DNA from 3 places in the Arthrobacter sp. AB6 genome. Region 3 is predicted to be linked to each of the others. Evidence: riboswitches for the same ligand, from Rfam matches in the RefSeq annotation. Region 3 holds a riboswitch; each other region holds the start of a gene.
The links. Region 3 has a riboswitch for cyclic di-AMP ahead of Q9R30_RS01490 (LysM peptidoglycan-binding domain-containing protein). Riboswitches for the same ligand answer to the same signal wherever they lie in the genome.
Positions count from the first base shown of each region.

Region 1: it holds a riboswitch for cyclic di-AMP, as region 3 does, so the genes downstream of both, Q9R30_RS17495 (hypothetical protein) here and Q9R30_RS01490 (LysM peptidoglycan-binding domain-containing protein) in region 3, are expected to answer to the same signal.
Region 2: it holds a riboswitch for cyclic di-AMP, as region 3 does, so the genes downstream of both, Q9R30_RS08580 (M23 family metallopeptidase) here and Q9R30_RS01490 (LysM peptidoglycan-binding domain-containing protein) in region 3, are expected to answer to the same signal.

Region 1 covers NZ_JAUZVL010000029.1:2,585-12,282, reverse strand. Annotated here, with positions in the region: gene Q9R30_RS17520 (hypothetical protein) at 1-423, shown strand, start outside; gene Q9R30_RS17515 (histidine phosphatase family protein) at 454-984, opposite strand; gene Q9R30_RS17510 (winged helix-turn-helix domain-containing protein) at 1,066-1,932, opposite strand; partial or broken gene Q9R30_RS17505 (response regulator transcription factor) at 2,593-3,332, shown strand; gene Q9R30_RS17500 (HAMP domain-containing sensor histidine kinase) at 3,341-4,870, shown strand; cyclic di-AMP (ydaO/yuaA leader) riboswitch at 4,966-5,126, shown strand; gene Q9R30_RS17495 (hypothetical protein) at 5,132-5,839, shown strand; gene Q9R30_RS17490 (HAD-IA family hydrolase) at 5,872-6,552, opposite strand; gene upp (uracil phosphoribosyltransferase) at 6,585-7,220, opposite strand; gene Q9R30_RS17480 (phosphatase PAP2 family protein) at 7,233-8,015, opposite strand; gene Q9R30_RS17475 (nucleoside deaminase) at 8,099-8,599, shown strand; gene Q9R30_RS17470 (glycosyltransferase family 4 protein) at 8,596-9,660, opposite strand; gene Q9R30_RS17465 (6-carboxytetrahydropterin synthase) at 9,665-9,698, opposite strand, start outside.
Region 2 covers NZ_JAUZVL010000008.1:15,952-25,649, forward strand. Annotated here, with positions in the region: gene Q9R30_RS08545 (DNA repair helicase XPB) at 1-718, opposite strand, end outside; gene Q9R30_RS08550 (helicase-associated domain-containing protein) at 732-3,218, opposite strand; gene Q9R30_RS08555 (hypothetical protein) at 3,229-3,462, opposite strand; gene Q9R30_RS08560 (cold-shock protein) at 3,690-4,073, shown strand; gene Q9R30_RS08565 (DUF3027 domain-containing protein) at 4,080-4,574, shown strand; gene serC (phosphoserine transaminase) at 4,640-5,770, opposite strand; gene Q9R30_RS08575 (metal-dependent transcriptional regulator) at 6,050-6,742, shown strand; cyclic di-AMP (ydaO/yuaA leader) riboswitch at 6,861-7,103, shown strand; gene Q9R30_RS08580 (M23 family metallopeptidase) at 7,114-7,935, shown strand; cyclic di-AMP (ydaO/yuaA leader) riboswitch at 8,048-8,245, shown strand; gene Q9R30_RS08585 (C40 family peptidase) at 8,316-8,987, shown strand; gene Q9R30_RS08590 (NlpC/P60 family protein) at 9,147-9,698, shown strand, end outside.
Region 3 covers NZ_JAUZVL010000002.1:14,678-24,375, reverse strand. Annotated here, with positions in the region: gene Q9R30_RS01495 (protein adenylyltransferase SelO family protein) at 1-1,329, shown strand, start outside; gene Q9R30_RS01490 (LysM peptidoglycan-binding domain-containing protein) at 1,473-2,306, opposite strand; cyclic di-AMP (ydaO/yuaA leader) riboswitch at 2,310-2,508, opposite strand; gene Q9R30_RS01485 (lytic transglycosylase domain-containing protein) at 2,861-4,201, shown strand; gene Q9R30_RS01480 (TraR/DksA C4-type zinc finger protein) at 4,222-4,581, shown strand; gene Q9R30_RS01475 (DNA alkylation repair protein) at 4,578-5,147, shown strand; gene Q9R30_RS01470 (DUF1810 domain-containing protein) at 5,131-5,586, shown strand; gene Q9R30_RS01465 (metallophosphoesterase) at 5,662-6,168, opposite strand; gene Q9R30_RS01460 (DUF1918 domain-containing protein) at 6,299-6,496, shown strand; gene Q9R30_RS01455 (NUDIX domain-containing protein) at 6,552-7,079, shown strand; gene Q9R30_RS01450 (endonuclease/exonuclease/phosphatase family protein) at 7,051-7,728, opposite strand; gene Q9R30_RS01445 (thioesterase family protein) at 7,914-8,717, shown strand; gene Q9R30_RS01440 (PadR family transcriptional regulator) at 8,844-9,386, shown strand; gene Q9R30_RS01435 (AarF/UbiB family protein) at 9,392-9,698, shown strand, end outside.

The sequences.
Region 1 (9,698 bases), on a different contig from region 3:
GACGATCCCGACAATTACTTTTTTGGTGCTGCCGCTGCAGCCGTGGTTACCCTGCTCGTGCTGTTCCTCGGTGCGGCCTGGCCCCGCGGGCGCCGGCTGCAGGCTCTGTCCAGGAAGGGCACGGCTGGGCGGGGCACGGCTGGGCGGGGCACGGGCAGAAAAGGCACTGCCGCCACGGGCCCAGCAAGCAGGGGCGCTTCCGTGAAGGGACGGACGACGGCGCCGGGCAGGCCAGCTGCCAAAGGGACAGCCCAGCGCAAGCCGGCCCAGCAGGCATCGGCACAGCGGACTCGTGGTGAGGGAACCGGCGGCCTCCGCGCGCCTGCGCGGGTGCCTTCCAGCGCAGCCAACCGGCCGTCGTCGTCCGCTTCCCCTGCCAGGACAACGCCGAAAACGGGGGCCAAACCTCCACCGCGCCGGTGACTCCTGCCGGCCCGTCAGGATGGCGCCAGGCTAGTGGCGGGCCCGGGGAACCTTGAACTTGGTGATACGGGCGTCCTGTCCGTCCAATTCGGCCCAGGACTTCTCCGTCTCAAGGACGGTGAGGGCGTTGGTGGGGTACCTGGTGGCGGCGTCCATGTAGGCATCGTGGTCGGAATCCCGCGAGGCGAGGTGCATTGCCAAGTCCTGGACCCCCGGCAGGTGTGAAATCACCATCAGTGTGGTCACGGTGTCCGGAACGTGGTTGATGACCGTCAGCATCCGAAGTGCGGAGGCAGCGTACAGCCCGTCTTCAAGCTTGGGGGTGGGCGCTTTGTCCCCCAGCTCCGAGCACACCCAGGTACAGGTCTGCCTGGTCCGCAGGGCACTGGAGCAGAGGATGAAGTCCGGGACGATGTTGTGCTTGAGCAGCCAACGGCCCGCCAGCGGCGCCTCACGGTGGCCACGCTCCTCCAGCGGACGCTCGTGATCGGCCACGCCGCCAGGCCAATCGGCCTTGGCGTGGCGCATGATCACAAGCCGTCGAAGATGGTGCCCACTCATGGCCTAAGCCTATAGCCAGCCGACGCAGCGCACGGTGCCCCAACCCGGCAGAAAGCCGCTTTGGCGTGGTCGCGAAAAGACCTAGATCGAGTATTCCGGAGCGGCCCAGACAACCACTTCGGGGTGCTCGTAGAACCGGTATCCCTGGCCGCGGACGGTGCGCACGGTGTTGGCGAGCCGGCCCAGCTTGGAGCGCAGCCGGCGGATATGGACGTCGATGGTGCGCTCGTTGGGGACCTCTTCGGCATTGCGCCAGAGACCTTCCAGGAGCTCATCGCGGCCCACGGTGCGGGTTCCGTTTTCCACGAGGTAGTTCAGGAGTTCGAACTCCTTGAACGTCAGGTTGAGGGACTCGCCGTCCAGGTGGACCTCGCGGCGGGCGAGGTCGATCAGGACACCGGACGGGCGCGGCTCCTGGGCCTGCGCGGGACGCGGGGCCTCAGTGCGCGGGCGGGTGTTGACGGTGGGGTCGCCGAAGGTGGAACGGACGACGTCGAGCGCGGAACCGGGGGTGCCTGCGGGAGCCACGGCGACGGCTGCGTAGCTTTCTGCTCCGGACACCAGGGACTGGGCGTAGGCGCGGATTTCCTGGGCCAGCTTGGCGATGGAGGTTCCGGCGGCTGCTGCGGTTTCCTCGTCGATACCCATGTAGAGGACGAATCCGCGGGCGACGTTGTCATTGGCGACGGGCCGGACAGCAGCCGGGCCGGCTACTACGGGAGTGGGGGCCGTCATCGGCGCCGCCTCGGCAGGCTGGACGGCGCGGAGCTGCCCGTAGGAATTGGGGTTATAGCCCTGGGGCGCATAGCCCTGGGCGGGAAAGTTGCTTCCGGAAGCAGAGGGAGCAAGGGCAGGCCGGGGGCCGAAGCCGGGGCGGAGGCCGGAGGGCTGGCCCGCCTTGGCGGCGTTACGGACAGAGATGTGGACGTATCCGGATGCAACTGACATATGTGCTTACCTCAATGTGAATGGCCGTCATCACGGCCCGAATGCTGGGTTTCCCCGCAATGAGAACTGGGGAGGGGCGCCCGACGCTGGGCTGGGGGCGAATGCCTAAGAACTTCGGAGGGTGGGAAGGTCAGGCGTGCATTCGACAACAGCGCATGTCGGCAGCAGCGGATGTGCTGGGCCAATATTCTGCGGCTGCAGGTGCTGTTGAGTTCTTGTTCACATTGGAAGTGTGCAGCGTAACAATGCCAACTTGCAAGTAACAATGGACGCGGTCGTCCGCATAATGAGACGAAATCGGCTAATGTGCTGCAAATCACGATTCTGGCAGAGCCATAAAAATAACGTTCGTTATCCTTGAAGAGGCGCACTTTCGGCCTTGGACAGAACTTTGTTCGGCGGAATGGGAGTTTCACGCTAAAATATTCAGGACCGGGACTGATAGGGAAATCCCACTCACCGCCTTGCCGTCGTGTCCAACCGCCCACGGTTTCGGACAAAAAATTCTCCGGGGAAACTGCACCTCAACGGCAACCCCGCCGCTGGGGCATGGCAGGAGCAGCCGCGTCTCCGGCATTCAGCTCGCTACGCCGGGATATTCACAGCTGGGCCACAGGTTTGCCATAGCCGGGCATAAACCAATGATCGGAGAGTTGTCCCATGGCCACTTCGCACTCCATGACAAACAACCTCCCCAAGCTCACCCATCCGGACGGCTCCCCCATCAGGGCCCTCGTGGTGGATGACGAACCCAGCCTCTCGGAACTCATGAGCATGGGGCTGCACATGGCGGGCTGGTCCGTGGCAGTTGCTGCCGACGGCCCTGAAGCGGTGAAGCTGGCCAAGGACTTCCGCCCCGACGTCCTGGTCCTCGACGTCATGATTCCAGGGTTCGACGGCGTCGAGGTCCTGGGCAGGATCCGCGCTTTCGCGCCCGAGGTCCCCGCGCTTTTCCTGACCGCCAAAGACGCGGTCCAGGACAGGATCGTGGGCCTCGCCGCCGGCGGCACGACTATGTCACCAAGCCGTTCAGCATGGAGGAAGTCCTGCTGAGGCTGCACCGGCTGGTACAGCGCTCCGGCGTTGCCGCCATGGACACTGCTGAACTGGTGGTGGGAGACCTTGTTCTGAACGTGGACACACGCGAAGTCACGCGGGCCGGTGATGACGTCCAGCTAACGGCCACCCAGTTCGAGCTGCTGCGCTACCTCATGGAGAACCCCAAGCGCGTCATCAGCAAGGCCCAGATCCTGGACCGGGTGTGGAACTACGACTTCGGCGGCCAGGCAAACATCGTGGAACTCTACATTTCCTACCTGCGCAAGAAAGTGGACGCCGTGCACCCGCCCATGATCCACACCGTGCGGGGCGCCGGGTACGTCATCAAGCCGGCGGAGTAGACGGCGCCATGACCGCCGTGCACACCGCGGAGCCGCAGCGCCGGAGCTGGCTCACGCCTGGCACCTGGCACCTGCGGACCCGGCTTATCCTGCTGGCCATGGCGCTGCTGATCGCCATCTGCGGTGCGGTGGGCGTGGCCAGCTACGCCTCCATGGACGCGTTCCTCACCCGCCAGCTGGACGAGCAGCTGAGCCAGGCCGCAGCCCGCTCCAACGATCCCGGCCGGCCTCCCTCCGGCGGCTTCAACGGCAGGGACCCCCTGGATTCCCGCGGCCAAAGCGTGGGAACACTGAACGCGCGCATCCTCAACGGCCAGGTCAACAGCGCTGGCTTCCTTGCCCCGGACACCACGCGCTCCGCACTGTCCACCGAGGACAAGCAGGTCCTGCTGGCACTGGCCACCGACGCCCGGCCTGTTGACCGCAGGCTTTCAAACGGCGACTACCGGCTGATCGCGGTCAAGACCAGTTTCGGCGACGTCCTGGTGACCGGACTCCCCCTGGCCGCTAAGGAGGGCACGCTCGCGTCCCTGGTGTGGACCTTCGTGTTCGTCTCGCTGGGCGGGTTGCTCCTGGTCGGGCTGGTGGGCACAGTCCTGATCCGCCGCACCATGAAGCCCCTTGAACAGCTGTCCGAGGTGGCCACCCGGGTTTCGCAGCTGCCCCTGGATGCCGGCGAGGTGGCACTTGCCGTGCGTGTACCGCCGTCGAACTCCAACCCCGGAACTGAGGTGGGCAGCGTGGGGCACGCGCTGAACCTCATGCTGGACAACGTTGCCAACGCGCTGCAGGCGCGGCAGAAGAGCGAAACCAAGGTGCGGCAGTTCGTGGCTGACGCTTCCCATGAGCTACGCACGCCGCTGACCGCCATCCGCGGCTACACCGAACTGATGAGGATGACGGAAAACTTCACTCCGGACGGGCAGAAGTCGCTGGCGCGGGTGCAAAGCCAGTCGGAACGGATGACCGCCTTGGTGGAGGATCTCCTGCTGCTCGCGCGGCTTGACGAGGGCCAGCCGCTGAAGCTAAGCGAGGTGGACCTAACGCAGCTGGTGGTGGAAGCCGTCAGCGACGAGAAGGTCATGGCGCCCGGGCACACCTGGCGGCTGGAGCTCCCCGACGAGCCGGTGGTGGTCAACGGGGATCCGTCGCAGCTGCGGCAGGTGTTGATGAACCTGCTCTCCAACGCCCGCAAGCACACCCCTCCGGGCACCACAGTGGTAACGGGGGTGTGGAAGACCCCGGAGGGAGCCGCGGTTGTAACCGTAACGGACGACGGCGGCGGAATACCGCCGGAGTTCGTGGACCAGGTCTTCGCGCGGTTCGCCCGCGCAGACGCGGCACGCGCGGGAACGGCCAGCACGCCCGGCGCACCCGCCGCTGAAGGAACCAGCGGTTTGGGGTTGTCCATTGTCGAGTCCATTGTTGAGGCCCACGGTGGACGGGTCACGGTGACGTCTCAGCCCGGCCGCACACAGTTCGCCCTGCAGCTGCCCTTGGTTCGCGAAATTACACAAGGCGGCGCGCCGCCATCGTGATTCCTGTTACCAAAATGTGACTTCTGGGCTGCGCTCCTGTACCGTCGAATGGGTGCGGCCCCCGTTCGGGCCGCATATCCCGGGTTGACGCCAAGCTCTGCCACTTCCCGGATTCCTCTTGAGCAACGGCAGAGGCGGGGGACCCACCGTCCCGGGCACTGAATGCCCTTGGGGTTAAGCCTGCACGTGTTTTTTCCGTGCGGCCGGATGCCCTCATCCGAACCCGACAGCTAACTCCGCAGGTGTGAGAGGCGATCCATCATGTCCAAGTTCCTTGTAAAACCACGCCCGCAATCGGGCTCGGATACCCGCGCTACGCGTCGAGCAGCCAAATTCCCGTCCTTCGGCCGGCGCGCCGGGTTCCTGGCAGTATCCTGCGCCATCCTTGTTGGAGTTGGCGCTGCGGGCCAGGCCACCGACACGGGTGCCCGCGTGGCATCCACCGAGGCGCCCGCTGTCGAGTCCCTGTCGAAGCTGAGCATGGAGCAAAGCGAAATCCGGGCCAACCCTGCGCCTGAGTCCGCGGCTGGGCCGATCAATGTTGTCCCGCAGGCAGCCGAACCGGCTCCAGCTCCGGCAGCCGAGCCCGCACCTGCGCCGGTACCCGCTCCCGAACCGGCGCCGGTACCGGTACCCGAGCCCGCACCCGTCGTCGCGGTTAATGACCCCGCGGGCGCCCAAGCGTACGCTGCCGGCCAACTGGCTTCCTATGGCTGGGCTCCGGACCAGATGCAGTGCCTGCAGACCCTATGGACCAAGGAATCGGACTGGACCACTACGGCCACCAATCCGAGCAGCGGCGCCTACGGCATCGTCCAGTCCTTGCCGGCTGAGAAGATGGCCAGTGCCGGCGCCGACTACCTCACCAACTACCGCACGCAGATCAACTGGGGCCTGGATTACATCCAGGAACGCTACCAGTCCCCGTGCGGTGCACTGAACTTCCACTTGTCGAACAACTGGTACTAAAGCGGCACCGGCCGCGTCCGTTGACTCCAACCTCACAGCCGGAAGGAAATGACCCTCCTGCCCTCGTCATCCACGCCGACCTCGACGGCAACTGCACTGTAGTCAACAATGTGCAGCATGCCGGCAGGCAACGGTCCGGTGTTGGGTCCAACAGCCACCGTACGGATGCCGGCGGCGACCCCTGCTGCAATGCCGGCGGGAGCATCCTCAAACACCACCGCATCGGCAGGATCCACGCCCAAGGCGGCGGCGGCCTGCAGGTATCCCTCAGGATCCGGTTTTCCCCGGGTTACCAGCTCAGCTGTCACGGCCGTGGCAGGCATGGCTAGACCCGCGGCGCCCATCCGGATGTCAGCCAGGACGCGGTCAGCGGACGTGACGAGGGCGATGGCGTCTGCTGGAAGTGCCGCCAGCAACCGGGCTGCCCCGGGCAGGGGCAGGATGCCGTCAGTCCGGACGCGTTCCATGGCACCAAGTTCCGCGGTCAGTGCCGGCACATCGGCGCCGGGCGGAGCGAAGCGCTTCACGGTGTCGCCTGCTTGGACGCCGTGCGAAGTCCGCAGGATCTCTCCAAGGTCCAGCCCGTAGCGGACGGCAAACTCGCCCCAAACCTGTTCAACTACCGCGGTGGAATCAACCAGGGTCCCATCCATGTCAAAGAGGACGGCACGGCAGGTCAGTGCCAGGGTTAGGGGAGGCATCGGGACGGTCATGCCTCCCATTCTGCCCCAGCCCTCCCGGAGACCTAGCCGGCGATGCCGTACAGCCGGTCGCCTGCGTCGCCGAGGCCGGGAACGATGTAGGACTTCTCGTTGAGCCTTTCGTCGATGGAGGCCAGCACGATGGTGACATTGGCATCGGAGAGTTCTTCCTCCAGCTTTGCCAGGCCTTCCGGAGCAGCAAGCAGGCAGATGCAGGTGACATCAGAGGCGCCGCGCTTGAACAGGAACTTAATGGCTTCGCGCAGCGTACCGCCGGTGGCCAGCATGGGGTCCAGGACGAAGATCTGCCGGTCGGTAAGGTCCTCGGGCAGGCGCTCGGCGTAGGTGATGATGTCCAGGGTTTCCTCGTCACGGGCCATGCCGAGGAATCCCACTTCAGCGGTGGGGACGAGCTTGGTCATGCCCTCGAGCATTCCAAGGCCCGCGCGCAGGATGGGTACCACCAGCGGGGTGGGCTTGGTGAACGCCGTGCCAACAGTGGTGCTGACGGGCGTTTCGATGGTGACTGGCTCGGTGCGGACCTCGCGCGTTGCCTCGTAGGCGAGGAGGGTCACCAGCTCCTCCGTCAGCTGCCGGAAGACCGGGGACGGAGTGTTTTTGTCCCGGAGGACGGTGAGCTTATGGGCGACCAGCGGGTGGTCCACAACGAGAGTGCGCATGGGTCAAAAGTATCACCCGGCCGCCGGGCCCCTCCCCGACCGGTCGCCGCTGGCCTCCGCTTCCCCGTTGGGTTCCTCTCGAAGGACGGGGTGTTCAAAGGTAGGCGCCGGGCCCGCGTGCTCGCGGCGGCGTATCAGGTGGAACAGCCGGTGGGCCAGGATCACCATGGACACCCATGCGAGGCCAAGGAACCAGCCGGCCATCACATCGGTCAACCAGTGGTGTCCCAGGAAAACCCTGCTCAGGCCCATGGCGATGATGAAGATGGCGCCGGCCGTTATTGCGGCGATCCTTGCCCACAGGATTTGGAACTGGAGGCACATCAGATACACCAGGACCCCTATCACCACTGTTGTGTTCAGCGTGTGTCCGCTGGGGAAGGACGGTGTGGTCTCATAGGGCGGCACCGCCTCCGAATGGTCCGGACGGGTCCTGCCGACCAGGCGCTTGCCCAGGGTGGTGGCAGTTGTGGAAACGAGGGCAGCGCCGCCCACCAGGACGATGGGCCGCCACGTCCTGCTCAGTAATGTCAGCCACGCAGTAAGGATGCTGGCGAGGATTGGCATGCCGATCCCGCCGCCCACGTTGGTAAAGCCCGTGGCGAAGGCGTCCACCTCCGGATTCCGCAATGACTGGGAGTATTCCAGCGCAGGAATATCCAGGCTGGCAAGCCCTTCCTCGGCCACCACATTGGCATACACCTCTGCGCCGAGCAGGGCCAAGGTGACCACGAGTGTTCCGCCGATGATCATGGTCAGCCACAGGGCGGCATAGGGCTTGATCCACTTGTCCATGCGGTCTCGGACGGTGCTCACTGTGCCTCCCGGCGTCTGGGGCGTCACGGGCTCTGGTTATCCCACGAAACTATCATTGAGCCATGGTCTCAGCAGAGAAAAAATATAACGCGTGGATGGGCTTTGCCCTTGCCGAGGCCCGCCGCGCCCTCGCTACGGAGGATGTGCCGATTGGCGCGGTGGTCATAGGGCCCGACGGCGCCGTGCTGGGTTCCGGCCGGAACCAGCGGGAGGAGCTGGGCGACCCCACCGCCCACGCCGAGATAGTTGCCATCCGGGAGGCGGCGGAGCGGTTGCGCCAGCTTTCAGTGCTCGACGGCGGCAGCGGCGACGGCTGGCGGCTCGCCGACTGCACGTTGGTGGTGACCCTGGAGCCCTGCGCCATGTGCGCCGGCGCCATTGTCCTGGCCCGGATTCCCCGGGTGGTTTTCGGTGCCTGGGATGAGAAGGCGGGGGCGGCAGGATCCGTCTTCGACGTGCTCCGCGAACGCCGCCTGAATCATTGGGTTGAGGTTTATCCCGGGGTGCGCGAGGCAGAGTGCGCCGGGCTGCTGCGTGAGTTCTTCGCCGGGCACCGGCTCTAATTCCTGATGGCGTCCAGCACCACCGCCGCTGTCCGGTCCCAACCCGGCAGCGTGCCCGCCGCCCCAACCGCCCTTTCCCGCCAGGAATCCCTGGTTGCGGGGTCCTCGAGCCAGCCGCGGAGGACCTGGGCCAGCAGGGCGGGGTTGGCAGGGTCATCATCGGCAGGGAAGGCAACCTTCGCTCCGGGAAGCGGGCCGTCGTCGTCCGTACCTGGTATGCCCAGGCGCAACGCTTCTACGGCGCCCGTCCCGTCACGCACGATCACCGGGATGCCCCGGGCGAGCGACTCGGTGACCACCATGCCGAATGCTTCAGCGCGGGAGACCAGCAGGCTGAGGTCCGCCCGCTGCCATGCGCTTTCCAGCGCCTGGCCGGTCAACTCTCCAGTCACTTGGATCCGGCTGCCCAGCCCGTTCGCCTGAACGGCAGCGCGAACCTTGCCGGTGTATTCCTCGTCTGCCCGGTCTGATCCCACCAGCGCTGCCGTCCACTCAAGGTCCTGCAGCCGGCCCAGTGCCCCAACCACCAGCAACTGGTCCTTGTTGGGCAGGAGTGCGGCCACGGTGACGATATGGGGCGGCGTGGATCCCGAAGCCAACGGCGCCGGATCAGTACCGGGAAGGGCGACCTTCAGCCCGCGAAGGCCGTGGCGTGCCGCCAGGACGTTCCTTGCCCAGGTGCTGGTGCACAGCACCCCGGTGGCGGCACGCAGGGACCTTGCCTCAAGTCCGTAGCGGGCGGGGGCAGGCATGTGGACCAGCACCCAGGTTTCCCGGCCGGCTTTGGCCGCGAATTCCAGCTCATCCGGCGCGCCCATGGCGATCAGCCCATCCACGAGGATCACGGTGCCCTGCAGTCCTGCGTCCGGTTCCCAGGCGCCAAGCAGTCTGCCCAGCCGGCGCCGTGCGCGGGCATTGGCTTCCGGCCAGGAGCCGTCCACTGCGATTACCTCGACCTCTGTCCCCAAAACCTCCAGGCCCCGCACCAGCCGCGCGTTGTAGACGTTGCCGCCGGAATGGTGGTGGATGTTGCCGGGGACCAGCAGACGGATGGGGGGCACGGGATCAGGCTGCTGGAAGGTCCGCTGCCGGGAGGTCC
Region 2 (9,698 bases), on a different contig from region 3:
CGTCCTTCCACTGCCTGGCAGCCACTGTGTTCGTGACCAGGATCAGGGTTGTGGTTGAGCCCGTTGCCATGGCCGCGGCGCCCACCAGGGTCTTCCCGGCTCCGCAGGGAAGCACCACCACGCCGCTTCCCCCGGACCAGAAGTTGTCGCTCGCCATCCGCTGGTACGGCCGCAGCTTCCAGCCATCCTCGTTGAGCGCGATCAGGTGCGGGGTACCGTCCACATACCCGGCCAGGTCCTCCGCCGGCCAGCCGATCTTCAGCAGGAGCTGCTTGAGCTGCCCCCGCTGGGAGGCATGCACCACAACGGTCTCACCATCGATCCGGGGCCCCAGCAGGGGCTGGATCTTCTTGGCCCGGATCACTTCCTCCAATACGGGGTAGTCGTCAGTCCGCATGACCAGCCCGTGCTGCGGGTCCTTCTCCAGGCGCAGCCGCCCGTACCTGGACATGGTTTCTTCCACGTCGATCAGCAGCGAATGCGGCACCGGGAAGCGCGAATACTTCAGCAGCGTGTCCAGCACCTTCTCCGCGTCCAGCCCGGCGGCACGTGCGTTCCAGAGCCCCAGCGGTGTCAGCCGGTAGCTGTGCATGTGCTCCGGTGCACGTTCCAGCTCGGCGAAGGGCGCGATGGCATGGCGGGCTTCGGTTGCCAGTTCATGGTCCACCTCAAGCAGGATGGTTTTGTCGCTCTGGACGATCAGGGGTCCGTCGTTCACGCAGGGAAGTCCTTCACTGGCGCAGTTCCTCTGCAGCCTCAATATCGATGATGCGGTGGATGGACAGCACACGTTCTGTTTCCTTGGCAGGATCAAACACCCGGACGCGTCCGCCGCTTACAGATAGCGGAACAACTATCTCAAGGCTGGCATTCCCCAGCCCGTCCACCACGTTCATGCTGATCCGCTGCTTGAGCCTGATGGCGCGCTGCAGGGCTTCAAGCCCCAGCTGGGTGCCGGCTTCACCGCCGGCGTGTCCGGAACCTCCGCGGTGTCCGACGGCGGGACCCGCCTGGCGCAGGACTGCGAGCTGGGCATCCACCTCCTCAGCCCCGGGTGCAGTCCGCGGGGCGGTGTAGACAGGGCGCAGGTGGTCCTGCGGGGCCGGGGTTGCCCGGAGCCGGACCACAGGTTCATCCGCGCCGTCCACCGACGGGGAGAGCCCCAGGCTGCGGAGGACCTGGGCGGTTTCCCGCGGCGGTGCGGAGGAAACCAGGACAGTGGGGGCAATCTTCGCCAGGTTCAGGCCGGACGCCTTTGGCCCGGAGAGAAGCTCCAGGAGCGCGGCTTCGTCTTCGCTTTGGATAAAGCTGGCTGCCGCCCCCACCCGCAACCTTCCGTGCCGTGAGGCCGTGTCCTCCACAAGGTATTCGAGCGGCTGGGGCACCGCGGTGGCAGAATGCTCACGGAGGAACTGAAGGATTGCGGCGGCGTCGTGTCCGCTGTCCAGTGCACGCTTGATGGAGCCAGCTGAAAAGCGGTAGATGGTGGCTGGTCCCTGGCCTTCCGCGTCAGCCATCAGCAGCAGCTTCCCGGTCAGTTCGGGGGCCAGATACCCCGGGGCGACGGCAGTGAGGTCGGCCTGCAGCAACACGTGTGTAACAGCTGCCGGCAGGTGTTCGCCCAAAATGGCAAGCGCGGCTTCAGGGTTGTCTTCCGCCAGCGCACTTCCAAGCTGGCTCAGGGCTCCGGATCCCACCAGGCCAAGGAGCTCGGCTTCGGCGAGCACGCCGCGGATCATTGAGCTGAACCGCCTGGCCATCCTGGGCTGTGCCCACTCTGCGCGCTGGAGAACGGCTGCCGCATCAAGTACTGGTGCCGTCCCGTCCGGGGCGCCTGCCTCGGCGGTCAGTTCATCCAGGATCTCCAGGATGCGCTTGCGGACCACCGGGGCATCAGGACGCTGCGCTTCGGCTGACAGCGCGATGATGGTGGTGCCGGAGGCGGAACGGTGGGCCGCCGGCACGCTGCGCGTTCCGTGGACGGGCTGGCCCACCAGGGACGGCACGCGCTCGCTGGACAGCCAGGCGTTCACTAGCCAGAGCCACTGTTCCTGCCGCGGCAGGACGAGCCATTCCAGCTGCGGAGGCTGGACCCAGGACGAGGAATCGACATCCAGGCGGATGAGTCCGGCCAGTGCGGACAGCTCCAACAGGATTCCCGTGTGCTGCAGGTCGATCCGCAGCAGTTCGGCAAGGCGCCGCATCTCGCGCACTCCCACACCGCCGCTGCGCAGCGTGGCGAGCGGTTGTTCCCCGACGGCGTGGAGCAAATCGCCCACCAGGCGCAGCGTCTCCGAAATGGCGCTGAGCGCTGCGTTCCGGCGCAGCGCCGCTGAGGTCCGGCCGAGTCGGGGGACCGGTGGCGACAACGTGAAATCGTCGATCACTGCACCGCCGCGCAGCGAGATCCCCACGCTGTGCGGCAACTCGACGTGCGCCGCGTCCAGCGGCACCAGCAGGCCCCGCGCCAGGAGCCAGTCAACAGGCCCGACGTCGGATCCCTCCGTGGTGATTGAGGCCTTCCGTTGCGCCTGGGGGACGGCACCCATGGCCCAGTTCCGGAACCTGGCGAGCAGCGCCGTCGTCCGCTCCGGGGCAGTGGACAGGATGCCCTGGAGGGCCTCGGGGGAGGCGGTCCAATGCTGCAGCGCCAGCGCCGCCTCCATGGGGGTGGTGGCCTCGTGGATGGCAACACCGCTGCGGTGCAGCTCGGACACCAGCTGCACGGCACGCTGCGCGAAGGCCGGCTGAAGGCGGACCAGCTCGGTGTAGCTCCTGCCCAGCCCGGCGGGATAGATGCCCACCACGTCCTTCAGCGAACCCACCGGGAGGTAGTAGTGGTGTTTCGCCGCGGATGCCGGGGTACCGTGCGGCGGCTCGGCGCGGTGCACCAGCGCAAGTTCCTGCAGCGAATGCAGGATCCGCTCCACCGAGGCTGCCGAAGACCCGGAAATCATCTTCCGGAGCCCCGCGGCGGACGCGCTGTGGCCGGTGTCCGTATTGGTGCACAGGTGGAGGGTTTCGAGGACCTGCATCTGCGGGCGGTTGAGGCGTTCAAGTGCCCGCTGCACGCTCAGCCGGGCACTTGCCCGCGCGGCAAGGGCAGGGAAGTCCGGAACAGGGGGCGAAATGAGGTCCGGCCGCGCATCGAACAGCGCACGCAGCGAATCGTCGCTGCGTGCCTCCAGCTCCTTGCTCAATGCGCGAATGAGGGACATCAGTCCAACGTTACCGCCGGTCCGGGTTTGCTGCCCGGCGGCGCCCGGCAACGCTGTCCAGAACCAGGAACAGCATCAGGAGGAACGCAAGCGGCAGGCCGTAGAGCGCCATATAGGTGACCCAGGCCGGAGCCACTGAGCCGGCGAAGGCAAGGGCCATCACGGCGCCCACTGCCACTAGGGAAAGCACGGCGACAGCCGCGGCGAGGATCATCAGGGCACGCCGGTAGCGCGAGGGTGTCATGGACGTAACGCTACCGCTCCTGCCGCACCGGGAGTGAATGGTGCTGGAGGAAGGCAGCCGGAAGGTTGCACTGGGCCATTGAAAGCGTCAATAGGGCGGTAGGCAGGATAACCTTGGGGGATAGACCAACACGGTCCGCAGCCGCCATACCTTGAACCCGCATTGCAATGCGGATGCGGTGACGGCTGGCCGTGTCAGAAGACGTCAGAACGAAGAAGGTTGATTACGTGCCTACCGGCAAGGTCAAGTGGTATGACAAGGACAAGGGCTTCGGGTTCCTCGCAGGCGAAGACGGCCAGGAGGTATTCCTGCCCAAATCGTCGCTGCCCGAAGGCGTAACAGAGCTCAAGGCCGGCACCCGGGTTGAATTCGGGGTAGCCGATGGACGCAAGGGCGCCCAGGCCCTGGGCCTGCGCGTGCTGGACAAGACGCCCTCGATCGCCAAGGCCAAGCGGCCCAACGCCAAGGAACTCGCCCCGCTGGTCCAGGACCTGGTGACCGTGCTGGACAATCTCTCCGGGACCCTTTCCGCAGGCAAGTACCCGGAAGGCAACAAGGGCAAGGCCATCGCCGCTGCCCTGCGCAAGGTTGCCGACGAGCTGGACGTTTAGGCACCGATGAACCCGGAAGGTGAACAGCCGGTAGGGGCTAAGACTGTGTCCAGGCGCCGCGCTGGAGTCCCGGTGTGGCGGACAGGGAAGCCTGATGCCTTCCTGGCCGCAGCGGTGGACACCGCCCGCACGGCCATCGAGGGCATCACGGCACCGGCAACGATCGGCCAACACCTTGTGGCCAAGAGCGAAGGCGACCGCCTGGTGACCCATCTGTTTGAATCCAGGCTGGCCGGCTACCTGGGCTGGCAATGGTATGCGGTGCTCACCCGCAACTCCCGCTCCAAGGTGGTCACCGTCAACGAGCTAGGCCTCCTGCCGTCGGAAGATTCGATCCTTGCCCCGGAATGGGTGCCATGGGCAGAACGCGTCCGTCCCGAGGACGAGCAGGAGCCGGAACCGGTGCCGGCCCAGGAGCCGGAAGAGGACCAGGACCAGGAATCCGGGGACGAAGAGCCCGACGACGGTGGGGAGCCCGGCGACGAAGCAAGGACTTCCTGACCACACACGAACGGCGCCGTCCGGGATGATCCCGGGCGGCGCCGTCGTACGTTAAGGCAGTTGGCCTACTTGCGCAGTTCGCCCACTACGTAGTCGATGCTGGCCAGCAGGGCAGAAACGTCGGACGGCTCGATGGCCACGAACGTGGCGATGCGCAGCTGGTTGCGGCCCAGCTTCCGGTACGGCTCCGTGTCCACGATGCCGTTGGCGCGCAGGACCTTGGCCACCGCGGCCGCGTCCACTGAATCGTCGAAGTCAATCGTGGCGATTACGTTGGAGCGCTCGTCCGGGTTGGCGACGAACGGCGTGGCGAATTCGGAGGACTCCGCCCAGCTGTAGATGCGTCCGGCGGAATCAGCAGTCCGCGCCGAAGCGAAGTCAAGCCCCCCGTTCCCGTTCAGCCACTGCACCTGGGCGTCCAGGGTCACCAGGGTAGACAGCGACGGCGTGTTGTAGGTCTGGTTCAGGCGGGAGTTGTCAATGGCCGTCTGGAGGTCCAGGAAGTCCGGGATCCAGCGGCCGCTGGACTTGATCCGGGCCGCACGCTCCAGTGCGGCCGGCGAGAACAGGCCAAGCCATAGCCCGCCGTCGGAGGCAAAGTTTTTCTGCGGGGCGAAGTAGTAGACGTCGCTCTCCGCTACGTCGACGTCCAGGCCGCCGGCTGCCGACGTCGCGTCGACAAGGACCAGTGCGCCCTCATCCGCGCCTGCCACCCGCTTCACGGGAGCGGAAACGCCAGTGGATGTCTCGTTCTGCGGCCAGGCGTAGGCATCAACGCCCGCCTCAGCCTGCGCGGCAGGGCGGGTTCCAGGCTCGGATTTGATGATGGAGGAGGCATCCAGGAAAGGCGCCCTGTTGGTGGCTGCCGCGAACTTCGAGCCGAATTCACCGAATGAGAGGTGCTGGGCCTTCTTCTCCACCAGGCCGAAGCTGGCGACGTCCCAGAACGCCGTGGAACCACCCACGCCCAGCACCACTTCATAGCCTTCCGGGGCGCGGAAGAACTGGCTCAGGCCTTCGCGTACGGATCCCACCAGGTTCTTGACCGGGGCCTGCCGGTGGGACGTTCCCAGGATGGTCTTTGATGCGGCGGACAAAGCATCGATCTGCTCCTGCCGGACTTTGGAAGGACCGGCGCCGAACCGCCCGTCCTTAGGGAGGAGGTCGGCGGGAATAGTGATGCTGTTTTCGCTCACAGGTGCTCCAATTTCGGCGTGGACGGGGTGTTGGTCCGGACGGATGTAGGTGGCAGGCAGTCGCGGCGGCTGTCACTCGGGCCCTCCTTCATTCTGCCTGAACAGCTGTTTCAGCGGGAACCTGGACCGTCATAGTCCAGACACTGAGACAGCGCCCTGTCCACGACGTCAACTATTAGGACAAATTCAAAATAGGCTAAGCTTTCCAACGGACCACGCTGCACGAGAAGGCGGTACGGTGGGACAACGCAAGGTACTGCGCTCGAGGAGCTGAGCTGGATGACGGATCTGATCGACACTACGGAGATGTACCTTCGGACCATCTTGGAGCTTGAGGAAGAAAACATCGTTGCCCTCCGCGCCCGGATCGCGGAGCGGCTGCGACACTCAGGGCCCACAGTTTCGCAGACCATCGGCAGGATGGAACGGGACGGCCTGGTGGTTGTCTCCGGAGACCGGCACCTTGAACTTACGGAGGTGGGCCGGAAGCGCGCCACCGAAGTCATGCGGAAGCACAGGTTGGCGGAGCGGCTCCTGGCTGATGTCATCGGGCTGGACTGGGCCTACGTCCATGACGAAGCCTGCCGCTGGGAGCACGTCATGAGCGAACGGGTGGAACGGCGCATTTACGAAATGCTGAACCATCCCACCGAGTCCCCGTACGGCAACCCCATCCCGGGATTGGCGGCCCTCGGGGGCCAGGCGCAGTCCGCGGCGGATCCGGCAGTCAGCCTGCTTGAGGCCATGAAGACTTACGGCCCGGCATCCGAGGTGACGGTCAGCCGCCTCGCAGAGCCGATCCAGGTGGAACCCGAGCTGCTGGTCCAGCTTGATGAAGGCGGAATCCGGCCCGGTGCGTCGGTATCGCTGGAGCGGGTCGGGGAGTACATCTCGGTCCGCGTCCCGGGCATCGAAGGTGCCTTGGAACTGCCGCCGGAAGTCGCGGCGCACGTCTTCGTGGCCGTACGCTAGGGACTGCTGTGGGCCTCCCGGCTACCCGAATGGGGGCCGGTTACGCAAAGATAACGGAATTGTTACTTTGGGACTTTTGGCCCTATAGTTAAACCCAAGCGTTGATACTAAAGCGTTACCTGATTCGGAGCCGAGCTCTGCCAGCGGATCAGGTGCACGAGTCATTACTGGCAGAGGCGGGGGAACCACAAACGGCAGCCGGGGGACTGCCTTGGGGTGAAGTCCGTCAGCAGCAAGCCTCTTCCAGTGAAGGATCCTCCGGGGATACCTCTGTGCCGAAGCTTGCTTACGGCGGACCGGGTCTTTGAACTCTCTGACCCGAATCCGACAGCTAACTTCGCAGGCTTTCCAGAGAGGAACCCTTCTTGTCCATGCAGACCCCCAGGGGACGCCGCCGCGCGGCGGTACCCTCTTCGACGCCGCGGGTTGTTGAAGTCATCACCACGGAACGCCCCCGCGATCCGCACCGTGATGCACGCCGCCGTCGTGGTCCCTTCCGCCAGGTCACCGAATTTGCCGCAGCGAGCGGGATCGGCCAGAAGGCCGGAATCGCCCTCGCGGCGACAGGCCTGGTGCTGACCGTGACGGTGCCGGCCACCAGCCCCGTGATGGCCACCGACGCTCCCGGTGCTATACCGGTCGCAGCGTCAGCCGCAACCCCGCAGCCCCAGATCTCAGCCGAGGCCGGTGCCCAGATCGACTTCAGCCGTTCTGCCGTCGTCACCCAGGCGGATCCGGACGGCAAGCTCAAGCAGCTTCTGAGTGCCCAGTCCGCCGGCTCTGTGTCACGTGCTGCCTCGGCAGGAAGCCTCGGCGCCCCGCTGGCCACGCTGACCACAGCATCGCCGTTCGGCTACCGTGTCAGTCCGATCACCGGGGGCTCCGGCGACTTCCACCGCGGCCAGGACTACGTGGCCCAGTGCGGCACGTCTGTCCTCGCTGCGGCTACCGGCACGGTGACCTTCGTGGGCTGGCACCAGTTCGGCGGCGGAAACCGTGTTGTGGTGGACCACGGCAACGGTTTGGAAACCACCTACAACCACCTCTCCTCCTTCAATGTGAGGGAGGGGCAGACGGTCTCACGCGGGGAGGTTGTGGCCCTCAGCGGGACCACGGGCGCCTCCACGGGCTGCCACCTCCACTTTGAGGTGCAAGTCAACGGCGAAGTGGTCGATCCGACTGGCTGGCTGTAGCCAAATGACGGTGAACTATCGGATGATCGCGACTTGCCGTGACCTGAATGTGACATTCACCCAAAACTGCTGTACCGTCTAACTCGCGTCAACTTTTCCGAAGTTGACGCTCTTGTGCGGATTGCCTAACTCTGCCACCGCTCAAGGTCCGTTCGCATTTCATCGTCTGGCAGGGGCGGGGGAACCAATTTTGGTCTTGGCTTTGGCTAAGACCTTGGGGTTAAGTCGCAAAACTTCCTTGGAAGCAGCGCGGCCGGGTGACTCCCATCCGAATCCGACAGCTCACCTCGTAGGCATTGGGAGAGGCTACCTTCGTGTCTTCACGCAACAATTCTGCGCGCCACCGTGCGCAAACGGTTCGTACCAACCCCTTGGACACTGTGTCCAAGGCTGTTAGTGCCAATGCCGGGACAGTAGGTCGCCAGGCTGCCGTCATCGCCGCAGCTTCCGGTCTTATCCTCAGCATGGGCCTGCCCGCCAACGCAGCGGACACCACCGCTGGTGTTTCCGCTTCGACCGAGTCCGGTTCTGCGCAGGCTGCCTTGGCAGTCACCGCAGCACCCACGGCCACCGTGTCGTTCGAGCGGCCCGTGGTCAAGACCACCGCCGCCCCGAAGCGGGAGCCGGTGCGGGCACAGTCCACCGCCACCGAAACGGGCGCAGCGTCCACTACTGAATCTGCTGCGGACAAGCTGGCCAAGACTGTCTCTTCCGCCGCCACCTCCGGCATTGCTGCCATCGCCTACACGGGCATTGGCAGCCCCTACGTCTGGGGCGGCACCAGCCCCGTCACCGGGTGGGACTGCTCAGGCTTCACCCAGTGGGTTTATGCCCAGGCCGGCATCAGCATCCCCCGCGTCAACGCCTGGACTGCCATGACCCCCACCTCCACCCCGCAGCCCGGAGACCTGGTCATGCAGAACGGCGGAGCGCACGTCGGCATCTACGTCGGGAACGGCATGATGGTCAGCGCGCTCAACCCCTCCCAGGGCACGCTGCTCCACGCCGTGGCCGCCACCGGCACGTCTTCGTTCTTCACCGTCAGCAAATAGTTCTTGGACCCTCGGGTCCAGGAACTATTTCTTTGCTCCACCACGCTTTCCGCTAACACCACATCCCCGTTCGGGGCGTGCCGGCATACCCCCAAGATGCCGGCGCGTCCGCATCCCTTGGTGCCCACAACGGCCTGAGGAAAACGAAAGAGAGAACTGATGACTACTCGTGCCACCGCACGGCATCGCGCCGAAGTCACCAAAACCAACTCAATCGCCATCATCGCCAAGGCTGTCGGCGAGAACGCCGGTGGCGTAGGCCGCCAGGCCGCGGTCATCGCCGCCGCTTCCGGCCTGGTATTGACCAGCGGCATCGCGGCAAACGCTGCCGACTCCAACGTCCAGCGCGACTCCGCTCCCGCATCCACCCTGGAAGTTGAATCGGCCGTCGAAGCCCCCATCTCCGCGGCTTCCACGATCAACATCACCTTCGAAAAGCCCGCCGTCACCACCACGCCGGCCCCGGTTATCGAAGAACCCGCACCTGTCGAGGTCCAGGAGGCCGAGCCGGCCCCCGTCGCCAAGCCTGCTGCTCCCAAGGTCACCGCCACGGTTTCCACGGCCCCTGCCGCCGCTCCCACTGCTTCCGCCAGCGGCAAGGGTGCAGCCATCCTGTCCGCTGCGTACGCCCAGTTGGGCGTTATGCAGGACTGCACGATGCTGGTCACGAACTCCCTGGCAGCAGTGGGGATCAACTTCCACGACTGGCCT
Region 3 (9,698 bases):
GAGCTGGGGCTGACACCCGACTACCTGCGGACGCCGGAAGGCGTGCGCCTCCTGCTGGGTAACTACCTCCCCCCGGGTGCAACCCCCGTAGCCCAGGCGTACGCCGGGCACCAGTTCGGCGGCTACTCACCGCTGCTCGGCGACGGCCGCGCGCTGCTGCTGGGCGAAATACTTGCCGACGGAGGGCGCTTGCGGGATGTGCACCTGAAGGGTTCCGGCCGTACACCTTTCGCCCGTGCCGGCGACGGCCGGGCCGTCATCGGCCCCATGCTGCGGGAGTACCTTGTGAGTGAGGCCATGCATGCCCTGAACATTCCCACCACGCGGGCCCTTGCCGTCGTAGCCACCGGGCGGCCGGTGCGCCGGGACACGATGCTGCCGGGTGCCGTCCTGGCCCGGGTGGCCAGCAGCCACCTGCGCGTGGGCAGCTTCCAGTACGCCCGGGCCACGGAGAACATGGACCTGCTGCGCCGCTTGGCGGACCACGCCATCAACAGGCACTACCCGGCGGCAGCCCGGTCCGAACACCCCTACCTGGCGCTGTTTGAAGCAGTGGTGGCTGCCCAGGCAGAGCTCGTGGCCAAGTGGATGCTAGTGGGTTTTGTGCACGGGGTCATGAACACGGACAACATGACCATCTCCGGGGAAACCATCGACTACGGGCCCTGCGCATTCATGGACGCGTTTGATCCCGCCGCCGTGTACAGCTCCATCGATGTAGGCGGCCGCTACGCCTACGCGAACCAGCCCGTGGTTGCCGAGTGGAACCTGGCCCGGCTCGCTGAGGCCATGCTGCCGCTCTTCAACGAAGACCAGGAGCAGGCTGTCGGCCCCGCCGTGGAGGCACTCGGCACATTCCGCGGCCGGTACAGTGACGCCTGGTTTGGGGGCATGAAGGCCAAGCTCGGTGTGGCGGCCAGCCCGGAACATGACGAAGCGTCGGACCTCGTGGATGGCGTGATCGGCCTGCTGAAGGACGGACCCGTTGACTACACGCAATTCTTCCGGAGCCTTGGCCAGGCCGCCCGGGGCAACTCCGGGCCTGCCCGCGGTATGGTGCTGGACCTCCGGGCTTTCGATGCCTGGGCTGAACGCTGGGCCGCGCTGAAGCCCGACGCTGAACTCATGGACAGCGTGAACCCCGCGTACATTCCCAGGAACCACCTTGTGGAGGAAGCACTGGCTGCGGCTACCGCGGGTGATCTTGACGCGTTTCACCGGCTCCTCGAGGTTGTCAGGTCCCCGTGCCAGGAGCGCCAGGGGCTGGAACGCTACACGGAGGGACCGCCGGAGGACTTCGGCAAATACCGGACCTTCTGCGGCACATAGCTGTCATTCCAGCGGGAACAGGGGAAGCCCGGAGGACCAGGACCGTTGGGAACGTGGAAGGGGCGGCAGCCGGTAAAACCGGCTGCCGCCCCTTCCGCGGGGTGGGCCCGCCCGCTAAGAGCGGCCTATCCCGTTGCCGCTGGCTAGGCCACGCGGACGAAGGAAGCGCCGCTCAGCCAGCTGATGGAGTGCACGGCAGTCTGGTTGCCGTTCACGCCGCCGCTGACAACCTGGCCGTCACCGGCGTAAACGCCCACGTGGCCGGCGGTGATCACGAGGTCACCGGGAGCAGGGGAGCTTACGGTGGAGCCGTACTGGTAGAACTGGGTGGGAGCCAGGTCGCCCACGGACATGCCAACAGACCGCAAGGCCTTTTCCACCATGGCGGTGCAGTCCTGGATCTGGCCCACCTGGCCATAGGCGTTAGCCAGGATGGCTGCCCCCGTACCCGTGCCGGTGCTGGCGGAGGCGTAGGACAGGTTCATCCCGGTGTTGGCCGGCGTGGTGGCGGCAGCGGTCTGGACAGGTGCCGGTGCCGGCGCGGCGGAGGGAACTGCCGGGGCGTAGCCTGCAGCCGGGATCTGAATCTGGTCGCCCGGGTAGATGACCGCGGAGATCGCCAGGCCGTTGGCAGCCAGGACATCGTTCAGGGCTACGCCGTGGGCGGCCGAGATGGCGCCCAGCGTGTCGCCGGATACAACCGTATGGACGGTGCCCGCGGCCGCGGCGGGGGCTGCAACTGCTGCGGCCGGGGCGGCGGAGGCCTGGACGTTAGCGGTCTCGGTGGTGTCCGGCCCTGTCACACCGGCGTGCGCCGGGGCTCCGACGCCGAAGGCAATGCCGGATGCGGCTGCGACGGCGAGTGCCGGACGGCCCAGGGTCCTGGCCTGGGACTTGGCCGAAACAGCCAGCCCATCCAGGATGATGGAACGGGCCGGAGTTGCGCGGTGACGGGCGGTGGTGGAATTTTTTGACACGGTTGATCGCCTCTCCCATGCCTGCGGGGTGAGCTGTCGGGTTCGGGCTGGAGATGCCCGGCCGGAAGCAACTCCGAACGGAACGGAGGCGCTAGCGACTTAACCCCAAGGCCTCTTGAGAGGCCGTGGAAACTTGGTTCCCCCGTCCCTGCCAGCTGGAAGCGATTGGTTCCCGGATCAGCGGCAGGGCTCGGCAAGCTGAGGGGAATGTCCCGTCTGGGAGGGACACCTGAAGACCATAACCCGCTCCGGCACCAATTGTCACATTTGGGTAACATGCGAGGTTCTCCTCTCGCTTTACGCAAACGATTCGACTCTTTTTCGCCGGGGTGCTGACCTCGGAAGATACCTCCGTCGGGACGGTTGAAGATGGGAAGCGTCACGAAGTCATAAACGGCGAGGTTTGTGCGGGTGTGCACGGCCTCGATTCGGCCTTGACCATTCCGCCGACAATCAGGCTTTCCGTGTTGAAATTCGAGGGCCTGTTTCTGCTGTATAACGATGCAGGCCCCTCATCCTTAAAGTGAAGGTTGAAGCCGGTAAGCTTCCGAGCTATGGCCCGTTTCGCTGCAAATGTCCGCCACCGCCTGCCCGGGATACTGCTGGCCGCTGCCCTCGCCGGCAGTGTGTGGCTGCCTCCGGCCGGGGCGGCCGAAAGCGTTCCGCCTGGCGGCTACCCTTCGTGGGAGGACGTGGAGCGGGCCAAGCTGACCGAGGCCGGCACGGCCAAAGAGATCACGTTGATCGCAGGCCTTTTGGACGGGCTGCAATCGCAGTCGGAGGCCTTGGGCAACGCCGCGGTGGCGTCCGCCGCTGAGTCTGCAGCGGCAGATGCCGCGTTGGCAGCATCCACTGCAAAGGTAGAGTCGCTGGCGGAACGAGCCGGGACGGCCAAGGCCGAACTCATCCGCCACAGGAAGGACATCGGAGCGCTGGCCGCCCAGTCCTACAAAACGGGCGGTACGAACATGGGGTTCTTCGTGGCGTTGGACGCGATCGAGAACAACAACGTCCACGGGCTCAACGTGGTGCACCTGGTGGGCGGCAAAACGGCGGGCCTTGTGGACAAAGCCGCCGCCGCGGGGAAAATCACGGCTTCACTGGCTGATCAGGAGAAATCCGCCCGGACCGAGCGCGAACGGCTGTCCCGCGAGGCGGCGGAAAAGCTTGCAGCGGCCCGATCGGCCCAGGAAGCCATGGCGCGCCAGCTTACGGAAGAACGGCAGCGCAGCCGGGAGCTGACCGGGCAGTTGGCGTCCCTGAAGGGCACGACGGCGGCGGTTGAGGGCGAATTCCGGCGTGGACAGGCGGCACTGGCCGCTTATGAAGCAGCGCAGGAGGCGAAACGGGCCGCGGCCGGGGAGGAAGCCCGACGACGTGCGGCCGCAGCGGCAGCGGCGGCAAAGGTGCAGCCCCCTGCTGTTCCCGCCCCCATGCGTCCGGCTCCCGCCGATCCGGCACCTGAGAATCCTCCAGCCGGCAACCCTGTGCCGGCAAATCCTGCTCCGCCTGTCCCCGCCCCGGCGCCTGCCGCACCGCCCAGCCCGCCCGCCGTCGTCGTTCCCTCTGCTCCTGCGGGTGCGGTCAACGATCCTGCCGGTGCCAAGAGCTACGCCTCGGGCAGGCTGGGGGCCTACGGGTGGGGATCGGACCAGTTCCTCTGCCTCGCCCAGCTTTGGACCAAGGAATCGAACTGGCTGACCACGGCCACCAACCCGTATTCCGGTGCCTACGGCATTCCGCAGGCACTTCCGCCGGGCAAGTATTCCAGCGCGGGCAGCGACTGGCTGACCAACTACCGGACGCAGATCGAGTGGGGCCTTGGCTACATCCGTGAGCGGTATGGCTCACCATGCTCGGCATGGAACCACTCCGTGGCCAGGAATTGGTACTGACACCGCGTTAGGCTTTTCCCATGCCTGATGTGGAAAGGTTCCGCATCCTCCTCGAGGAGGAGCGGAAGCGGAAGCTGGCACTGCTCCCCGCGCTCCGCGCCGACATTGCCTCGGCAAACTCCGCGCGCCAGGATTCGAACGTCGACGACGAACACGATCCGGAGGGTTCCACCATTGCGTTCGAGCTGTCCCAGGCAGCTGCCCTGCTCAAGCAAAGCACCGCCGGCCTTGACCAGGTGGATGCCGCACTGGCCCGGATCGCTGCCGGCACGTACGGCATCTGCGCGGTCTGCGGGGAATCCATAGCGGAGGGAAGGCTGGAGGCCAGGCCCTGGACGCCGTTCTGCATCCGGCACGCGTCCGCTGGACGTGGCCGATGAACGGCGGGCCCGACTATGTGGCAGCGGCCGCGGCGTTCATCGACCGCACCCTGCAGAATGAGGGCGCCTGGTACCGCGCGGACGACGTCGAGTCCCGGCTGGGCGGGGTGCTTGCCTCCTACGGCTCCTCGGTGGGCGCCGTCCGTGGAACGGTCCGGGACGCCCTGAGGAAGTTCAAGGACCTGGACCACGATGCCGTGGTCCTGCTGGCGTCCGGGCTGTGGGCCCAACCGAAACCCGGTGGCAGGCCGGTTTTTGAGCGCCGACAGGCCGCCGTGGTGCTGCTTCAGTCAAGGGCCAGTCTCCTGCTGCACTCGGACCTGACCCGGATCGAGGGCTTCCTTCGTTCCGCGGGAAGCCGCGAGTTGGTGGAGCCCCTGCTGTCCGACGTAGTGTTGCCGCTACTGGCTGGACTGGCAGGACGCGACCGGCAGCGCGCAGGTGTTGTCCTTGCCAGGTGGAGCCAGGACCCGGACGGGCGGCTGCGCAGGGCTGCGGCCTTCATCGAGCAGCAGTCCGGCCCTGAGACCCCGCACAAAGGAGACAGCTATGAACGATCCCTATGACCTGGACCGCTTCGTGTCAGCCCAGGACAGCGGCGCAGGGGAGGGCGGGACCTTCGGACAGGCCTTGGCTGAGCTGCAGCTCGGCAACAAGACCGGCCACTGGATGTGGTTCATCTTCCCGCAGCTCGCCGGCCTGGGGCAAAGCCCCACCTCCCGGAAATACGCCATCACTTCGCTTGCCGAAGCCCGGGCGTACCTCGAGCACGAGGTCCTCGGCCCGCGGCTCCTCGAGTGCGCCCAGGCGCTCACCAACCACGCCGGGCGCACTGCAGAGGACATCCTGGGCGGCATCGATGCCCGGAAGCTGCACTCGTCCATGACCCTGTTCCTCCGCGCCGCGCCCGGCGAAACGGTGTTCAAGACAGTCCTTGCCCAGTTCTTTGACGGCCAGCCGGACGAGGCCACCGACGCGCTGCTCGCGGAGCAGGACCAGGACTGAAAAGCTAAGCATCTTTGCTGTTCCAACACAGGCAGTTATGCGGGCGCCGTCAACCCCGTCCCTTCCAGCCTCCCGTCAGCCGCGGGGAACCTCCACCAGGCGGACGTCGGCCAGCCGGCCGGCGTCCACGACGGCGGTCATGTAGGTGCACACAGGCTGGCGGCGGCGGTCGGTGGGTGAACCCGGGTTGAGCAGCCGCAGCCCGCGCGGGGTGGTGGTGTCCCACGGAATGTGGCTATGGCCGAAGACCAGGACGTCCGCCTCCGGATACAGCGCTTCGCAGCGTGCCTCGCGTCCCTTTGCCTGGCCGGTTTCGTGGACCATCGCAAAGCGGACGCCCTCAAGGGTGGCCGTGGCAATTTCCGGCAACCGCCGGCGCAGCTCCGGCCCGTCGTTGTTTCCGTAGACGCCCAGCAGCGAGCGGCTCCGCTCTTCGAATTCCGCCAAGAGGGACGCCTCCACCCAGTCCCCGGCGTGAAAGACCAGGTCGGCGTTTTCGACGGCGGACCACACCTGTGCGGGGAGCGCCCTGGCGCGCTTCGGGACATGGGTATCGGCGACCAGCACCAGATTCAAAGGCATGGCCAAAATCCTGCCATGGCACGGCCTTTTCCCCACCTCGCTTCCATGCCCCCATTTCCCTCCGCACTTTCTCCTTCGCCCTTTCCCCGCTGCGGAGGCAGTCGTACTCTTGGGCTTGGAGGTGATTGCCATGGAGGCAACGCAAGGCGACCGCATCATCGTCCATGGAAGGACCGTTGGGGCCACAGACCGGCATGGAGTGATTCTGGAGGTGCGGGGCCAGGGCGGGACGCCGCCCTACCTGGTCCGCTTTGATGACGGACACGAAACCATCATGTATCCCGGCGGTGATTTCGCCGTCGAACGCGGCCACGCGAACCAGGCCTGACTGACGGAACGGCCAGGCAGGTGCACCGATCCATGGCACCTGCCAGACTGGAGCGATGGATCACTTGTCGGCTTCCACCGCGTCCACAGCCCCACCCGTCCGCACCGGTCCCCGGGACCCCGGCGACGCCTGGGTCGAAGGGGACCGGGGCCGCTACTGGGGGCGGTTCGGTGCAGCCGGAGTGCTGGCCTACGATCCGGAAAAAGGCGTGCTGCTGCAGCACCGGGCTGTCTGGAGCCATAACGGGGGGACATGGGGCCTGCCCGGCGGGGCCCTCCATCATGGCGAGGAGCCCATCACGGGCGCGCTCCGGGAAGCCTTCGAGGAAGCGGCCGTCCCCGCCGGCAACGTGGAGCTGCTCTTCACGTCCCTGTTTGACGTGGGCTACTGGTCCTACACCACGGTGGTGGTCCTGGTCAGGGAGCCCTTTGATCCGGTGATCAGTGATCCCGAAAGCCTCGAACTGCGGTGGGTGCCGATGGCCGATGTGGCCTGCCTGGAACTGCACCCGGGATTCGCGGCATCGTGGCCCGCCCTGCGTGAACGGCTTGGGCCTAGTAGTCCGGACCGTACTCGGCGGTGACCAGGATCGGGAGGTGGTCCGAGTTCCCGCGTGGAAGCGTTTCGACGCTTTCGATGTCCAGGCCCAGTGACGTTGCAAAATCGAAATGGCCCTTAAACACCTTGTACCGGGTGTAGGTGCGCCTGTTGCTGAGCGACAGGGCATAGCCGGAATTCTTCATGTGCATGTCCAGGTTCTTGGTGAAGAACGGATAGTTGAAGTCGCCCACCATCAGGGTCATCAGGCCTTTGCCCATGCTGAGCAGCTCGGCGTGGGCGGCATGGATCTGCTTCCGCCGCAGCGAGTTCGACGCCGTGAGGGGCGCGGCGTGGAAGGAGCCGATGACCAGCTCATGCTGGGTCTCATTGTCCATCACCCGGGTGCCGATCAGCCGCTCATGGGCCGGGGCCAGGACCCGGTCATGCATTGATTTCTTGAGTGCGAAGGACTGGGTGTCCAAAGCGGTGAAGCGGCTCATCCGGTAATAGATGGCCAGCCCCAGCCGGTTGCCCTTGGTGGCATCCGCGAGGTGCAGCGGCCCAAGCGTTTCGGGGAGGTCGCTGGAATCCACCTCCTGGAGGCAGAGCGCATCAATATCATGGTTCCGCGCCAGGGCGAGGAGTTCACCGCTAGCCTTGTGCTTGCGGAGGTTGTAGCTGATGACACGCATGGAACACCTCTTCCGAGGGTTGCTGACAGGACCAGTTCCTGAGTCTAGTCGGATGACTCCTGTCAGGCTCCAACATTTCGCCGCGTCCGGCCAAGTCCCCCTCGGCTGACCGCCTCTGCCAGCCACCTGGCGGATGGCAGATAGGGTTAAGGCCAATTCACTGAGTATCACCGGAGGGGCCCGCTTTGACCGCAGATTTGCCTGAACTGGCCGAGGGAAGCTTCTACTACCTGAACCTGGGCGGGGGACGTTTCCGTTCCACCATCCATGCCCAGGGCGCCTGGAACGTGCACGAGCAACACATGGCGCCCGCGTCGGGCCTGATGGCGGACAGCCTGGAACGGCATGAGCCGCGGGCGGACATGCGGATGGCGCGGATCAGCTACGAGATCCTGGGCCTTATTCCGGGCGGCGCCTTCCATATCGAAACCACTACCCTCCGGCCCGGGAAGACCATCGAACTCCTGCAGGCGGAACTGGTGGCCGGCGGGCGGACTGCCATTCGCGCCACTGCCTGGCGGCTGGTCACCAGCGATACCACCGAAGTGGCCGCCATCGAGGACAGCCCGATTCCCGGACCGGAGGACTGCAAGCCGTACGATGGCGCATCCGTCTGGCCGGGCGGCTACATCCGCTCCCTTGAAATGAGGGTGGCGGAAGGGCACCGGCCGGGCGCCGGAAAGGTCTGGCTCCGGACAGGCCACCCCTTGACGGACCGTGGCGACAGCGGCGACCTTGCCCGGCTCATGGGGCTGGTGGACACCGCCAACGGTATTGCGGCCAGGGTCCCCCCGGGCAAGGACAGTTATGCCTTTCCCAACCTGGACCTGCAGGTCCACATGTACCGCAGCCCCGAGGGGGAGTGGCTGGGCCTGGACAATGCTGTGTCGTTCGGCGGAGACGGGATTGGCCTGACATCCACCGTGCTGCACGACCTCCAGGGTCCGTTCGGGCGTGCCGAGCAGATCCTCACTATCCGCAGAACCTGACATTGCCCTCAGATTCGCCCGCGGGAAGCGAAGCCTCGCGTGGTTGAAATCTGCCCTGCCCCTAGATCCCGCCCTGTGTCGTTGAGTATCGTTGTATATCGTTCAAGATTCACAAGGGAGAACATCATGCGTGGTTCATATCCGTCCGGCGGATTCGGCGGGACCAACATCGATGGCATGTGGCAGGCCGTCGAGGAGCTGCGGTCCCGGTTTGAAAAGCGCGCAGGAACCCGCGCCGGCAAGGGCGAGGTCCGTGCAGCCGTGCTGGCCCTCTTGGCGGAGCGGCCAATGCACGGCTACCAGATCATCCGCGAGATCGAGGAGCGCAGCAACGGCAGCTGGAAGCCAAGCGCCGGCTCCGTCTACCCCACACTGCAGCTGCTCGCGGACGAGGGCACCATCCGTGCGGAGGAGTCCAACAGCCGCAAGATCTATTCGCTGACAGAGGCAGGCCGTGAGGAAGTGGCGAACGACCATGCCGCGGCGGCCCCCTGGGAATCAGCAGGTTCCCAGGCCGGCGGGTTTACGGCCCTGCCCAAGGCCGGTGTGGAACTAGCGCAGGCTGCGGCCCAGGTTGGCCGCACGGGTTCACCGGAGCAGGTGCGGCAGGCCGTGGCAGTGCTCGACGAGGCGCGGCGCCGGATCTACTCGATCCTCGCCCAGGACTGACGCGGGTGGCGTTCGTCCGCCGGGACCGCCCCGCCCCGGTACCCGGCGCCGGAGACACCCGTGCCCGCTACCGCCGCATCCTTCGCTTTGCCGCGTGGAACCTGGCCGTGACGTGGTGGTTTGAGCTGTTCCTCCCGCGGATCGGACTTGCCCGCATCGCCAGGCGGACACGTTCGAAGAGGATGCAGGGCTTCGCCCGGAACTTCCACCTGATGGCAGTGGAACTGGGCGGCCTGATGATCAAGGTGGGGCAGTTCCTGTCCTCCAGGCTCGACGTCCTTCCGCCCGAGATCACCAGGGAGCTGGAGGGGC